2 regions of the Metapseudomonas lalkuanensis genome follow, and region 1 is predicted to be linked to the other one. Evidence: predicted binding sites of a transcription regulator. Region 1 holds the regulator's gene; the other holds the start of a gene.
What was found. The regulator LexA, encoded in region 1, represses DNA repair genes until DNA is damaged. The targets are predictions, from matches to a motif close to CTGTNTNNNNANACAG.
Positions count from the first base shown of each region.

Region 2: a site for LexA is predicted at 4,290-4,305, ahead of imuA (translesion DNA synthesis-associated protein ImuA). Genes of this name have one in related genera too.

Region 1 covers NZ_CP043311.1:2,090,516-2,097,931, forward strand. The annotation lists gene fadA (acetyl-CoA C-acyltransferase FadA) at 1-523, shown strand, start outside; gene FXN65_RS09820 (DUF1653 domain-containing protein) at 697-933, shown strand; gene topA (type I DNA topoisomerase) at 1,050-3,656, shown strand; gene FXN65_RS09830 (DUF6586 family protein) at 3,723-4,241, shown strand; gene FXN65_RS09835 (hypothetical protein) at 4,312-4,545, shown strand; gene sulA (SOS-induced cell division inhibitor SulA) at 4,626-5,099, opposite strand; gene lexA (transcriptional repressor LexA) at 5,110-5,721, opposite strand; gene FXN65_RS09850 (TetR/AcrR family transcriptional regulator) at 5,944-6,651, shown strand; gene FXN65_RS09855 (L,D-transpeptidase) at 6,696-7,220, shown strand; gene nagZ (beta-N-acetylhexosaminidase) at 7,230-7,416, shown strand, end outside.
Region 2 covers NZ_CP043311.1:4,615,984-4,623,399, reverse strand. The annotation lists gene FXN65_RS21320 (phosphoribosylaminoimidazolesuccinocarboxamide synthase) at 1-342, shown strand, start outside; tRNA gene FXN65_RS21315 (tRNA-Ser) at 502-591, shown strand; gene FXN65_RS21310 (hypothetical protein) at 646-1,032, opposite strand; gene FXN65_RS21305 (hypothetical protein) at 1,338-1,580, shown strand; gene FXN65_RS21300 (SOS response-associated peptidase) at 1,605-2,306, opposite strand; gene FXN65_RS21295 (M28 family metallopeptidase) at 2,590-4,203, shown strand; gene imuA (translesion DNA synthesis-associated protein ImuA) at 4,409-5,023, shown strand; gene FXN65_RS21285 (Y-family DNA polymerase) at 5,031-6,446, shown strand; gene FXN65_RS21280 (error-prone DNA polymerase) at 6,443-7,416, shown strand, end outside.

The sequences.
Region 1 (7,416 bases):
GACGCTGGAAAGCCTGGCCAACCTCAAGCCGGCGTTCAACCCGAAAGGCGGCACCGTGACTGCGGGCACTTCCTCGCAGATCACCGATGGCGCTTCCTGCATGATCGTGATGAGCGCTCAGCGCGCCCAGGATCTGGGCATCCAGCCGATGGCCGTTGTTCGTGCCATGGCGGTTGCCGGTGTCGACCCGGCGATCATGGGTTACGGTCCGGTGCCGTCCACCCAGAAGGCGCTCAAGCGTGCTGGCCTGACCATGGACGACATCGACTTCGTCGAGCTCAACGAAGCCTTCGCCGCCCAGGCCCTGCCGGTGCTGAAGGACCTCAAACTCCTCGACAAGATGGAGCAGAAGGTCAACCTGCACGGCGGCGCCATCGCCCTGGGTCACCCGTTCGGCTGCTCTGGTGCCCGTATCTCCGGCACCTTGCTGAACGTGATGAAGCAGAATGGCGGTACCTTCGGCGTGTCCACCATGTGCGTAGGCCTCGGCCAGGGCATCACCACCATCTTCGAGCGCGTGTGAGTCTTCTCGACGCGCAAGATGGATGAAGAAACCGGGGCCCTGTGCCCCGGTTTTTGCTTTCATGTGGAGATACTTCGCAGGAATTTTCATGCAAGGGCTGGCTTCAAGCCGAATCACACGGCACCATGCGCAACCTTTGCGGGATAGCCTGCATTCATCACTGTGAGGCAATCATGCGCCTGCAACCGGGTCTCTATCGTCACTACAAGGGTCAGCAATACCGGGTCATCGGCATTGCGCGGCATTCCGAGACGGAGGAGGAACTGGTGGTCTACCAGGCCCTCTACGGCGAATACGGCCTTTGGGTGCGACCACTCAGCATGTTCACCGAAACGGTTCAGGTGGACGGCGAGCAGATTGCGCGCTTCGCTCTGGTGAGTGCCGAGCCGGACCCGTTCCCGCAGCCCTGAGGGGCTTGGGGCAGCCAGGGGCGCGCTTGACCGCGCCGCGCTGGCCACTATATATAGCGGTGCCGCGACAGGCGGCTCCCGCCTTTTAAATTTTTCATTCAGGAACACACCGATCCATGGGCAAATCGCTGGTCATCGTGGAATCCCCGGCCAAGGCCAAGACCATCAACAAGTACCTGGGCAACCAGTACGTGGTGAAGTCGAGCATCGGCCACATCCGTGACCTTCCCACCAGCGGTTCGACCAGTGCCGCCAAGGAACCGGCCAAGCGCGGCAAGACCGCCGGCGAAGCGCCGGCCCTGTCCGCCAAGGAAAAGGCCAAGCGCCAGCTGGTTGCGCGCATGGGCGTCGATCCCGATCACGGCTGGAAGGCGAAGTACGAGATCCTTCCCGGCAAGGAAAAGGTGATCGAGGAACTGCGCCGTCTGGCCAAGGATGCCGACACCATCTATCTCGCAACCGACTTGGACCGCGAAGGGGAGGCCATCGCCTGGCACCTGCGGGAATCCATCGGTGGCGATGACAGTCGCTACAAGCGCGTGGTGTTCAACGAAATCACCAAGAAGGCCATCCAGGAAGCCTTCTCCCAACCCGGCGATCTCGACATCAACCGCGTCAACGCCCAGCAAGCTCGCCGTTTCCTCGACCGCGTGGTGGGTTACATGGTCTCGCCGCTACTCTGGCAGAAGATCGCCCGTGGCCTGTCCGCTGGCCGTGTGCAGTCGGTGGCGGTGAAACTGGTGGTTGAGCGCGAGCGCGAAATCCGTGCTTTCGTACCCGAAGAGTATTGGGAAGTGCATGCCGACCTCGGCACTGCCAAGGGCGCCAAAGTTCGTTTCGAAGTGGCGCGTGAGAACGGTGAGGCCTTCAAGCCGCTGAACGAAGCCCAGGCCATGGCCGCCCTGGAGAAGCTCAAGGCTTCCAGCTACACCGTTGCCAAGCGTGAGGACAAGCCGACCTCCAGTCGTCCGTCCGCGCCCTTCATTACCTCCACCCTGCAGCAGGCCGCGAGCAACCGCCTGGGCTTCGGGGTGAAGAAGACCATGATGATGGCCCAGCGCCTCTATGAGGCCGGCTACATCACCTATATGCGTACCGACTCGACCAACCTTTCCGCCGACGCCATTGCCATGGTGCGTGGTTTCATCGAGGGCGAGTTCGGTCAGAAATACCTGCCGTCCAAGGCGAACGTCTACTCCAGCAAGGAAGGCGCCCAGGAGGCCCACGAGGCGATCCGTCCCTCCGACGTCAACCTGCGGCCGAACCAGCTGTCTGGCATGGAACGTGATGCCGAGCGTCTGTACGACCTGATCTGGCGCCAGTTCGTGGCGTGCCAGATGCCGCCGGCCGAGTATCTGTCTACCAGTGTCAGCGTCACCGCCAGCAAGTTCGAGCTGCGCGCCAAGGGCCGCATTCTCAAGTTCGACGGTTACACCCGCGTACTGCCGCAGCAGAGCAAGCCGGGCGAGGACGATGTCCTGCCAGAAATGAGCGAGGGCGAACTGCTCGAACTGCTCAAGCTCGAGCCCAGCCAGCACTTCACCAAGCCGCCGGCGCGCTACTCCGAAGCCAGCCTGGTCAAGGAACTGGAAAAACGTGGCATCGGCCGTCCGTCCACTTACGCGGCGATCATCTCCACCATTCAGGAGCGCGGCTACGTCACCGTGCACAACCGTCGTTTCTACGCGGAGAAGATGGGCGACATCGTTACCGAGCGCCTGAACGAAAGCTTCGCCAACCTGATGGACTACGGCTTCACCGCCGGCATGGAAGAGCATCTGGACGACGTCGCACAGGGCGAGCGCGACTGGAAGCACCTGCTGGACGAGTTCTATGGCGACTTCAGGAAGAAGTTGGAGCTGGCCGAAGGCACCGACAAGGGCATGCGCGCCAATCAGCCTACGCTGACCGATATTCCCTGTCGCGAGTGCGGTCGTCCGATGATGATCCGTACCGCCTCGACCGGCGTGTTCCTCGGTTGCTCGGGCTACAGCCTGCCGCCGAAGGAGCGCTGCAAGGCCACCATCAACCTCGTGCCGGGCGACGAAATCGCCGCGGACGACGAGGGTGAATCGGAGTCCCGCGTTTTGCGGGGCAAGCATCGCTGCCCGATCTGCGCGACTGCTATGGATGCTTATCTGCTGGATGAAACCCGCAAACTGCATATCTGCGGCAACAACCCGGATTGCTCGGGTTACGAGATCGAGCAGGGCCAGTACCGCATCAAGGGCTACGAAGGTCCGAGCCTGGAGTGCGACAAGTGCGGTAGCGAGATGCAGCTCAAGACAGGGCGCTTCGGCAAGTTCTTCGGCTGCACCAACGCCAGTTGCAAGAACACCCGCAAGCTGCTGAAGAGCGGCGAGGCTGCGCCGCCGAAGATCGATCCGATTCGCATGCCGGAACTGAAGTGCGAGAAGGTCGACGATATCTATGTGCTGCGCGATGGCGCTTCCGGCCTGTTCCTGGCTGCCAGCCAGTTCCCGAAGAACCGAGAAACCCGTGCACCGCTGGTACAGGAACTGATCCCGCACAAGGATGAGCTGGACGCGAAGTATCACTACCTGCTCGACGCGCCGAAGAAGGACCCCGAGGGACGTCCGGCGGTAATTCGCTTCAGTCGCAAGACAAAGGAGCAGTACGTGCAGACCGAGGTGGACGGCAAGCCCACCGGCTGGCGTGCCTTCTTCGATGGCGGCAAGTGGAAGGTCGAAGACAAGCGCTGACCGACTGCAGCGCGCCCGGCACCGGGCGCGCATATACTGCCGGAATCACCTGTGGAGGGCGCCGTCATGGCCCACGAGCTTTATACCCGCACCAACCAGAAGATCTTCTTCGCAGGCCTGTCGCTGGAATCCTGGCGCAAGGCGGAGGAGGGCAGGGCGATGAACGCCCAGGCGCTGGTGCAATCCGAGCGGGAAGCATCGCTCTTCCACCTCTACGGTGCATTGCTTGGCCTGTGTCATGAAATCGCTGGTTACTACCGTCTTCCGGAAGCCAACGCTCCGCGTGTCGAATTACTGCTGACGCAAGAAGTGCTGGCTGCTGCCCCCAGCCCTGAGCTGGCCGAGCTGGTGGAACTGGCCCAGCAGCGGGAAACCTGGTTGGCCGAGCTCCTTGCCGCCTATTTCGCGTTGTTCCAGCCGCCCCAGGCGCCCAGGCAGGCCAAGGTCGATCCGACCTTGCCGCTGATCACTGCGGTCAGTGTGGAAAAGGAAGAGGCGCCGCTGTCGCGGGAGTGCCTTGAGTCGTGGAGACAGAATCTGAAATCCCTCGCCTTGCGCTTCCGGGAAACGCTCAGCGAATGCTGATTTGATCGACGGGCTAGGGCGTGCTGGCGGCTCGCTGGTACAATGGCCGCTTTCGTGGAGATCTGAACCTATGCCAACGTCCTTTCTGGAAATAGTCGAACTGCCTGACGGGCGCATCATCCTGCGCCGGGCCGAGGACGAGGAAGCATTGGTGACGCTGGATTTCTCCGCTGATGCCAAGGCGTTCCTGCAGGGGCACCATCTGGAAGTCGCCAAGGCCATGCTGAACGTTGGCGTTCAGATGGCTGGCCGTCTGGCGGAAGGTGATATGGACCATCATGAAGGTCCGCGCGTCCTGCATTGATCTCTGGAGCCGGATCTTCCGCTGATTCGGTTACCGTCTGATGTCACAGGGCCCAGGTCTTCCCTGGCCCCGTCGCTTAATCAACCCAACAGGATGTTCAGGCTCTGTGCGCCGCCTTTGCGCGCGGCTTGGGCCAGTTGTTGCTTGGCTTTCTGGCCGAGCTGCAGCCAGCTGACGACGGTGTGGCTGCGGCCCAGTCGCAGGGCCTCGCAAGCCAGTTCCAGGGCACTTTGCTCACCGCGAGGTTGCAGGATCAGGATACGTTCCCGATTGAGTCCGGAGTCGCGCAGCCAGTCGCGGGTCAGGCCGGCGGGGGCGCCGATCAGCGTCAGCCAGCGCGCGTCCTGTTCCTCGCTCAGTTCCCGCAATACCGAGGCCAGGAGGTTCCGGCAGTGCCCGGTGGCGCCGCGCAGGGACAGTTCGCTGAACGCTTCCGGCTCTTCCGGGCGCGGATCTTCGACCACTTCGGTCAGCATCGGTACCACGGGATTGGCCAGGATGGCATCGTGGAACAGGGGAAGCTGGGACCGACCAAGCGACTGCGGGAACTGCATAAGGCCTCCTTTAGCGGCGGATCACGCCGACACTCAAACCTTCGATCACCAGATCCTGTTCATCCAGGTTCACTTCGATGGGGGCGAACTCGGGGTTCTCGGCAATCAGCCAGACCTTGTCGCCTTCACGCTTGAAGCGCTTTACGGTGACTTCTTCGCCCAGACGGGCAACGACCACTTGTCCGTTACGGGCTTCGCGGGTGCTGTGTACGGCCAGCAGATCGCCGTCGTAGATACCGATATCTTTCATCGACATGCCGCGAACACGCAGCAGGTAGTCGGCGCGGGGATGGAAGAAGTCGGGGTTGATACGGCAGGATTCTTCGATGTTCTGCTGGGCCAGAATCGGCGCGCCGGCGGCGACTCGGCCGATCACCGGAAGGCCATCGACTTCATTGTTGCCGGGTTCGAATCCGGGGATGCGAATGCCGCGAGAGGCGCCTGGCGTCATCTCGATCGCGCCTTTGCGGGCCAGGGCCTTGAGGTGTTCTTCGGCGGCATTGGGGGACTTGAAGCCGAGTTCCTGGGCAATTTCCGCGCGGGTCGGAGGGAAGCCATTGTCTTCAAGGCAGCGCTTGATGAATGCGAGAATCTCGGCTTGGCGGGGCGTCAGTTTCAGCATGGTGGCGCTCTGTCTTTTTATACAGTGACTGGAATTATATACAGTGATCCAGCCTTGGCAACGCTTCTTTTTTGAGGAGGGAAAGTAGAAGGGGCGACCGATGGTCGGGAAAATCCGCTGGCCCGGTGAGTGACCATGGCGTCAGATAATGGTGAGCACGGCTTGACAAGCTGGCGGGCTGAAACGTATGTTTCAAACAAGTGTTTGTCAGGCGGAGGAGCCATGGCCCAGTCGGAAACCGTAGAACGCATTCTGGATGCTGCGGAACAGCTGTTCGCGGAAAAAGGCTTCGCCGAGACCTCGTTGCGCCTGATCACCAGTAAGGCCGGGGTCAACCTGGCGGCTGTGAACTATCACTTCGGCTCGAAGAAGGCGCTGATCCAGGCGGTCTTCTCGCGCTTCCTCGGTCCATTCTGCCAGAGCCTTGAACGAGAGCTGGACCGCCGCCAATCCAAGGCGGAGAGCAAGGCCAGCCTCGAAGAGCTACTGGAAATGCTCGTCGAGCAGGCCCTCGCGGTAAAGCCCCGTAGCGGTAATGACCTGTCGATCTTCATGCGTTTGCTCGGACTCGCATTCAGTCAGAGCCAGGGCCACCTGCGCAAGTACCTCGAAGAGGTTTACGGCAAGGTTTTCCGCCGCTACATGCTGCTGGTGAACGAATCCGCACCCAAGGTGCCGCCGCTTGAGCTCTTCTGGCGCGTGCATTTCATGCTCGGCGCCGCGGCGTTCAGCATGTCGGGTATCAAGGCGCTGCGCGCAATGGCGGAAAACGACTTTGGCGTGAACACCTCCATCGAGCAGGTGATGCGATTGATGGTTCCGTTCCTGGCAGCCGGCATGCGTGCTGAAACCGGAGTGACTGACGATGCGTTGGCCAGTGCGGTGCTCAAGCCGCGCATCAAGGCGCCGGCAGCACCCGCCAAGGCTTAAATCCACTTGGGCGCAGGCAGGCTGATCGGCTAAGCTTGCGGCCCATGCAAAACCTCGATCTCCTGCATATCTCCATCGCCGACCAGCAGCTCTATGGCTTTGCCGAAGGGCAGTTGGTGCTGCGCATGCCAGTTTCCACCGCCCTGAATGGCGCGGGCGAAACCAATGGCTCCAACTGCACCCCCCGAGGACTGCACCAGATCCGCGCGCGAATCGGCGACGGCTTGCCCCTTGGTGCTGTCCTGCGTGGGCGGCGCTGGACCGGTGAGGTCTGGAATGCCGAGTTGCATGAACGCTTTCCCGGTAGGGACTGGATTCTCACCCGCATCCTCTGGCTGAGCGGTCGCGAGCCTGGCCGCAATCGCCTCGGCCAGGTGGACAGCTTCCGCCGCTACATTTATCTGCACGGCACGCCGGACAGCGAACCCATGGGTGTTCCGCTATCCCATGGTTGCATTCGTCTGCGCAACGCCGATGTGCTGGAACTCTTCGATCGCGTGCCCGTCCACTGTGCGGTACGCATAGACGAAGCGCCTTGCCCGGACTGGGCGGTGGCACAACTCTCTTAAGGATTTTCCATGCAAGGTTCCCTGATGCTGGATATCGGCGGCACCTGGCTGACCGCCGAGGATCGGCAGATCCTCCGTCAGCCGGAAGTCGCCGGACTGATCATCTTTGCCCGTAATATCGAAAGCCCGCGCCAGGTGCGTGAGCTCTGTGCTTCCATCCGCGCGGTTCGCCCCGACCTGATCCTCGCGGTCGACC
Region 2 (7,416 bases), 2.5 Mb from region 1:
GCCAAGGTCCGTGACACCGCCATCGCCCTGTACACCACCGCCGTCGAATACGCCGCCACCCGCGGCATCATCATCGCCGACACGAAGTTCGAGTTCGGCATTGACGAAGACGGCACCCTGACCCTGATGGACGAAGTGCTGACCCCTGACTCCAGCCGTTTCTGGCCGGTGGAAAGCTACGTCGAAGGCAAGAACCCGCCGAGCTTCGACAAACAGTTCGTCCGCGACTGGCTGGAGTCCACCGGCTGGAACAAGGAACCTCCGGCGCCCGCCGTACCCGCCGAAGTCGCGCAGAAGACCGCCGACAAGTACCGCGAAGCCCTGACCAAGCTGACGTCCTGATCGCTCCACCCGCAATTCGCCCCTCCCTGTAGGGGCGAACTCATTCGCCAAGGATCGCGCAGCGATCCCTCTCGCACCGCAACCATCTGAAACCACGCGAAAAAATCTCCCCGACGGGCTTCGCCAATGGCCTTTCAGCTGGTATCATGCGCGCCGTTCGGGAAGATGCCGGAGTGGCCGAACGGGACGGATTCGAAATCCGTTGTGTCAGCAATGGCACCTAGGGTTCAAATCCCTATCTTCCCGCCATATCCAGAAAAGCCCCGCAGACCTTGGTCTGCGGGGCTTTTTGCTTTCAGTGGCTCAGGAGTTGGAGCACATTATCGCCGCATTGATCAGCCGGCCCTTGTCCTGCCATGCGTTGCGCTGGAAGACGGAGAACTGCTTCTGTCCCTGGCTGTCGGAGAGTTCGACCAGCCCCGAGGCCTTGTCGGGATCGGTGCTGCCGACGAAGAGAAGGGTCTTGCCGTTCTCTTCCGAGGTGAACGTCTGGGCGTCGTGCCGAATGCCACCTTTCACGCAATCCACGTAGTCGGAATTGGCTCGGCTGGTGATGCCGGACGTACCGTCCCGGCTGCTTCTGATATCGGGGTTCTGCGCACAGCCTGTTGCGATCAGCAGGGTGGAAAGGATCAGGACACTGCCGCCGAGGAATGAAGCCGAAGGGTGGCCAGGGTGGATTGTTTTCATGGCTGTTGCTCCAGGCAGGTGCATTTGGCTACCCGGCTTGTCGTCGGTTAGCCGTTGGGGCAGGGCGCCTGGGAGCGGAGGCCGTCGACGAAGGGGGCGGGAATCCTCCCCCGGTTGGCCGCTGCCTGTGCGGAACAAGTGTATGCCGGCATCGGGCGAACGAAAGGGCGCTGGTCTTGAAGAGGTCCGTTTGTGGGGCTGCAAATGCCGTTCACCGGATTTCTCGTTCCCGGCTGGCGAGCTTGAAGTTGGTACGCTATTGCTAATCATGTGCATCTGGAAGCGTGATGCACCAGGAGCGATTCGTGATCGAACCGGTTTACTGGGCGGAGCTGCGCCGGCTCTCGCTCAATGTTTCTGCCGCGCACATCTCAATGGTGGCTTTCCTGGAAGAAGCAGCAGTCCCTTGGTCGGATGACCAGATGATGGAGTTCGAGCGGCTATTGGTGGCTGAACGGATAGCCATCAGCGCGTACACGACCCTCTATTCGTATATCGACGTGCGAACGTCGACGCCCGCCCGATTGCGATTGGTGGCAGGCGAGTAGAACACCTTCGGCGGGCAGGCACCTTCAGAGGCTTGGCTCGGCAATCGCCTCGATCAATCCCTCGTCATCGTTCTGTGCACTGTTCACCCGTGTGGAAACCGCGTGCCCGGTGAAGTCATCGCGTGCCTGGGCGATGACCTGCTGCACCTGTTCGCCCGGCGTTTCGGGGTCCAGCCACAAGGCGAACTGTTCCGGCGGCAGTATCACCGGCATGCGCTGGTGGATGGCGCGAATGGCCGGTGCGGCTTCCCGTGTGAGCAGGGCGCACGAGGTGATGGCCTGTCCTTCCGGGCCGGTCCAGGTGGCCCACATGGCGGCGATGGCCAGGAGCCGGTCGTTCGGGCTGTAGAGGTAGTAGGGCTGGTGGACCAGGCGGCCGCTGGCGTTGCGTACCTGTTGATTCGGGTTCCATTCGTACCAGCCATGGGCGGGCATCAGGCAGCGGTGGCTGCGCAAGCTCTGGCGCCACAGGGGCTTGCCGGCAGCCTCTTCACTGCGGGCGAAGAAGGACATGGTCGGCGGCTTCGCCTCTTTCCACCAGGAGGGGATCAGGCCCCAGCGCGCCGGCACCAGTTCCAACCCCCCTTGTTCATCCAGGCGCAGCATCGGCACCTGGCTGGTGGGGGCCACATTGAAGCTCTGGATCCAGCGCCCCGATTCCCGTGCGCCGATGTGCCAATAGTCTTCGATGGCGCGATCGGAGGGGCTGACGTAGCGGCCGCACATGGCTGCTTCCTGTATCGGGGGATGCCTTCAGCATAGAACCTACGCACCTGCCGTACGGGCTGGTGATATGAGGTGGCCATCTTTTTGATGGCTATTCAGTGGCCTATCTCCGTCAATTTGCTGCGAAAAAGGCGACAAAGTGCACGTTTTTTACACATGCCCGGAAGAACCGAATGACCTTGCGCCAGTCTGTTCTCTCAGGCCTGTTCCCGAGGATGCCGTACAGGACAGTGGCGCAATGCCACGGCAGGCCGCCTACAACCACTTCAAAAGGATTGAAGTCATGACCCACAAGAACAACGTCAGACGTGTTGTTGGTTCCCTGGTTCTAGCCGTTTCCACTTCCACCCTTGCCGCCCCGGCGCCCGAAGGCGATGCCTTCGGCGATTACTGGAGTCCCGGCAAACCCAACCCCGCTCTCTGCAAATCACCGGTGCTGGTTGGCACACCCGTGGGACTGCCGCGGTGTCTGCAGGCGAGCAACGTGATGCACCGCCTGCAGGAGCTGCAGGACATCGCCACCCTCAACGATGGCAATCGCGCTGCCGGTCTGCCGGGCTACCAGGCCTCGATCGACTACGTGAAGCAGACCCTGGAGCGCGCCGGCTACCAGGTGCGGGTACAGCCGTTCCCCTTCACCGCCTACTTTCCCAAGGGACCGGGCACCCTGCAGGCATTGACGCCGCAACCGGCGGAATACGTCTGGGAGGAGGACTTCAACTACCTGTCGCAGACCGATGCCGGCGACGTCAGCGCCCCGGTGGTACCGGTGGACCTGTCCCTCGGCGCCGGCAATACCTCCACCAGCGGCTGCGAAGCGGAGGATTTCACCGGATTCCCCAGTGGCGCCATCGCCCTGGTCCAGCGCGGCAGCTGCAACTTCGAGCTGAAGGCGGAGAACGCCGCGGCGGCGGGTGCGGCGGGCGTGATCATCTTCAACCAGGGCAATACCGAGGAGCGCAAGGGCCTGGAAAACGTCACCCTGGGCGACACCTACGAGGGCGGCATCCCGGCGCTGTTCGCCACCTATGACAACGGCGTGGCCTGGTCCCAGACCCCCGGCCTGCAATTGCGCATGGTGGCGGATGTGATCCGCGAGAAGACGCAGACCTTCAACCTGGTGGCCGAAACCCGACGCGGTGATCCGAAGAACGTGGTCATGGCCGGCGCACACCTGGATTCGGTGTTCGAGGGCCCCGGCATCAACGACAACGGCTCGGGCAGCGCGGCGTTGCTGGAGATGGCCGTGCTGCTGCGCAAGGCGCACCCGCAGAACAAGGTGCGTTTCGCCTGGTGGGGCGCGGAGGAGTCCGGGCTGGTGGGCTCGACCTTCTACGTCAACAGCCTGAGCGATGAGGAACGCAAGAAGATCAAGGCGTACCTGAACTTCGACATGATCGGTTCGCCGAACTTCGGCAACTTCATCTATGACGGCGACGGCTCTTCCTTCGGCCTGCAGGGCCCGCCCGGCTCGGCTGCCATCGAGCGTCTCTTCGAGGCCTACTTCAAGCTGCGTGGCGAGCCTGCCGAAGGCACCCAGATCGACTTCCGCTCCGACTACGCGCAGTTCTTCGAAGTGGGCATTCCCTTCGGTGGCCTGTTCACCGGCGCCGAAGACATCAAGAGCGAAGAGCAGGCGCAGAAGTACGGCGGCGCCGCCGGCCAGCCCTTCGATCCCTGCTACCACCAGGGCTGCGACACCACCGCCAACATCGACCTGAACGCCCTGGAGATCAATGGGGACGCCATGGCCTTCGCCACCAGCTGGCTGTCGCTGTCGACGAAGATCATCGACGACGAGATCGCCGCTGCCGCCGAGCAGGCGAAGGGTGCCAAAACCCTGCGTGTGCAGTCGGTGCGCCAGGCCGAGCGCTGGGGTAATCACTTCGTGAAATGACGGAAGGGCGGCGGGCCTGCGGAGTTTCGTGCTTTCGCAGGCCTTCCGTCTTTTCTGAATTGACCGTAGGAAGTCTCTGCGATTTACTGTATATAAATACAGTATCCGTAGGATTTCCCCTGATGGCCTTGATGATTGTTCCTGGCCCTTTCGGCAGCCCCGCCCCGGGGCTGCCGTTTTTCTCTTCCGCTAACGGGCCGAGCTGATGGGCGCCGTCGTAGCCCTCGATGCCCTGCTCAACGAACGGCGGGTCTGGAAGGGACAGCCCGGCGCTCTGCTGGCTGGCAGCGAGCAGCCCACCGGCCTCGACGTCCTGGACCGGGTCCTGCCCGGCGGTGGCTGGCCTGAGGCCGCGCTCAGTGAAATCCTCGTTCCGGCCGCGGGCCTGGGCGAGTTGCGTCTGCTCTGGCCCACACTGGCACGGCTGACCGCCAGCGCCGAGCGTGTGGTGCTGGTGGCGCCGCCGCATATCCCTTATCCACAGGCCTGGCAGGCTGCCGGCGTTGACCTGCGCTGGCTGGCGCTGGTGGAGGCCAGCGGCCGCGATGCCCTCTGGGCGGCCGAGCAATGCCTGCGCTCCGGCAGTTGCGCAGCGGTGCTGTGCTGGCCGCAACAGGCCGATGATCGTGCCCTGCGTCGCCTGCAGGTGGCCGCCGAAACCGGCCAGACCCTGGCCTTCGCCTACCGTCCGCTGGATGCCGCCCTGAACCCCTCGCCGGCGGCCTTGCGCATTGCCGTCGACGGCTGGCCGGCGCAGCTGCGGGTGCTCAAGTGCCGGGGCGGCCTGCCACCCGCGGCGCCGATCGCCCTGTCCCGGTGATGCCGTCATGCGCTGGGCCTGCATATTGCTGCCGCAGTTGGCGCTGGATGGCGTGCTGCGCGTCCATCCCGACCCCGAAGCGCCCCTGGCGCTGGTGACGGGCACGCCCCAGCGCCGCGTGCTGCGTGCCCTCAACCCGACGGCCAAGGCCCTGGGGCTGCGCCCTGGCCAGTCGCTGACCGCCGCCCACGCCCTGACTCGTGATTTCACCCTGGTGGAGTACGACCCGGCGCGGATCGAGCACTGGCAGCAACTGCTGGCCGCCTGGGCCTATCGCTTCAGTTCCCAGGTCAGCCTGCGCTATCCGCGCTGCCTGCTGCTGGAGGTGGAATCCAGCTTCGCCCTGTTCGGTCCCTGGCCACGCTTCGAGGCCAGGTTACGGCGGGAACTGGCAGCCCTGGGCTTTCGTCATCGCATCGTCGTTGCGCCCAACCCGGCGGCGGCGCGGGTGCTGGCCAACGCCTACGACGGCCTGGCGGTGGCGAATCAGGGTGAACTGCGTGAAGCCCTCGGGCGCATGCCGGTGGATCGCGCCGGCCTGGCCCGGGAGGCCGCCACCGCCTTCGCCCGCATGGGCCTGCGCCACCTGGAACAGGTGCTGCAGCTGCCCCGCGAGACGGTGGCCAGGCGCTTTCCCGCCGAAGTGCTGCAGCACCTCGATACCTTGCTGGGCGACCGTCCCCTGGCGCTGGAGTGTTATCGGCCGCCGGATGAGTTCGACCTGCGCATCGAGCTGAACTTCGAGGTGGAATCCCACCAGGCGCTGCTGTTCCCCCTGCGCCGTCTCACCGCTGACCTGGCCGCGTTCCTCGCCTGCCGTGACAGCGGCGTGCAGCGCTTCACCCTCCATCTGGAACACCGCGATCTGCCGGAAACCCGGGTGCCGGTGGGGCTGCTCAGCGCCGAGCGCGAGGCGGCCATGCTCTTCGAACTGGCCCGTGGGCGCCTGGAGCAGTTGCAGGTGCCGGCCCCGGTGCGTGCCTTCCGCCTGCAGGCGCGGGACCTGCCGGCCTTCGTCCCGGAGCGGCGCGAGCTGTTCGACGAGCGCCCGCAGCAATCCCTGCCCTGGGAGCAATTGCGCGAACGCCTGCGGGCACGTTTGGGAGACGACGCGGTGCACGGCCTGGCTGCCCGTGCCGATCACCGTCCCGAATGCGCCTGGCAACTGGATGCACAGGGCCCGCAGGCACCGCTCCTGCCTGGTCCGCCCCGCCCCGGCTGGTTGTTGCGTGAACCGGTGCCCCTGCGGGACTCGTCCGTCCGCATCCTCGCCGGCCCCGAACGCATCGAGTCCGGCTGGTGGGATGGCGGCGACGTGCGTCGCGACTACTACCTGGTGGAAACCCGCGCTGGCCAGCGTGGCTGGGCCTTCCGCACAGTGAACGGGGAGGGGCCGCTGCTGTTGCACGGCTGGTTCGCATGAACGCCTACGCCGAGCTGCACTGCTTGTCCAACTTCAGCTTCCAGCGCGGCGCCTCCAGTGCCGAGGAGCTGTTCATGCGCGCGAAGGATCATGGCTACGAAGCCCTGGCGATCACCGACGAATGCACCCTGGCCGGCATCGTCCGCGCCTGGCAGGCCTCGAAGAAGAGCGGGTTGCCCCTGGTGATCGGCAGCGAAGTGCGGGTCGAGGGCGGTCCGAAGCTGGTGCTGCTGGTGGAGAACCTGGCCGGCTACCAGCGCCTTTGCCGGCTCATCACCCAGGCCCGGCGACGGGCGAAGAAGGGCGAGTACCGCCTGTTGCGCGACGACCTGGCCGAGCCCACGGATGGCCTGCTGGCCCTCTGGGTGCCGGACCGGGAAGACGACGACCGCGAAGGCCCCTGGCTGCGCCAGTGCTTCTCCGAACGCCTGTGGCTGGCGGTGGAACTGCACCAGGGGCCGGACGATGCCGGCCGCCTGGAGCGCCTGCTGGCCCTGGCCGAGCGCGTCGGCATCCCGCCCGTGGCGACTGGCGATGTGCACATGCATGCCCGTGGCCGCCGCGCCCTGCAGGACTGCATGACCGCCGTGCGCCATCACTGCACGGTGGCCGAGGCCGGGCTGCGGCTGTTCCCCAATGGCGAGCGCCACCTGCGCCGTCGTGAGGTGCTGGCTGGCCTCTACCCGGCGCAGCTGTTGGCCGAATCGCTGTGCATCGCCCGTCGCTGCGAGTTCAGCCTGAGCCAGCTGGATTACCAGTACCCCCGCGAGCTGGTGCCGGAAGGGCATAGTCCCAGCACCTGGCTGCGTGCCGCCACCGAGAAGGGATTGCTGCGACGCTGGCCCGACGGCGTGCCGGCCAAGGCGCGGGCGCTGGTGGAAAAGGAACTCGCGCTGATCACCGAACTGGGCTACGAGAGCTACTTCCTCACGGTGCACGACATAGTCGAATTCGCCCGCCGCCAGGACAT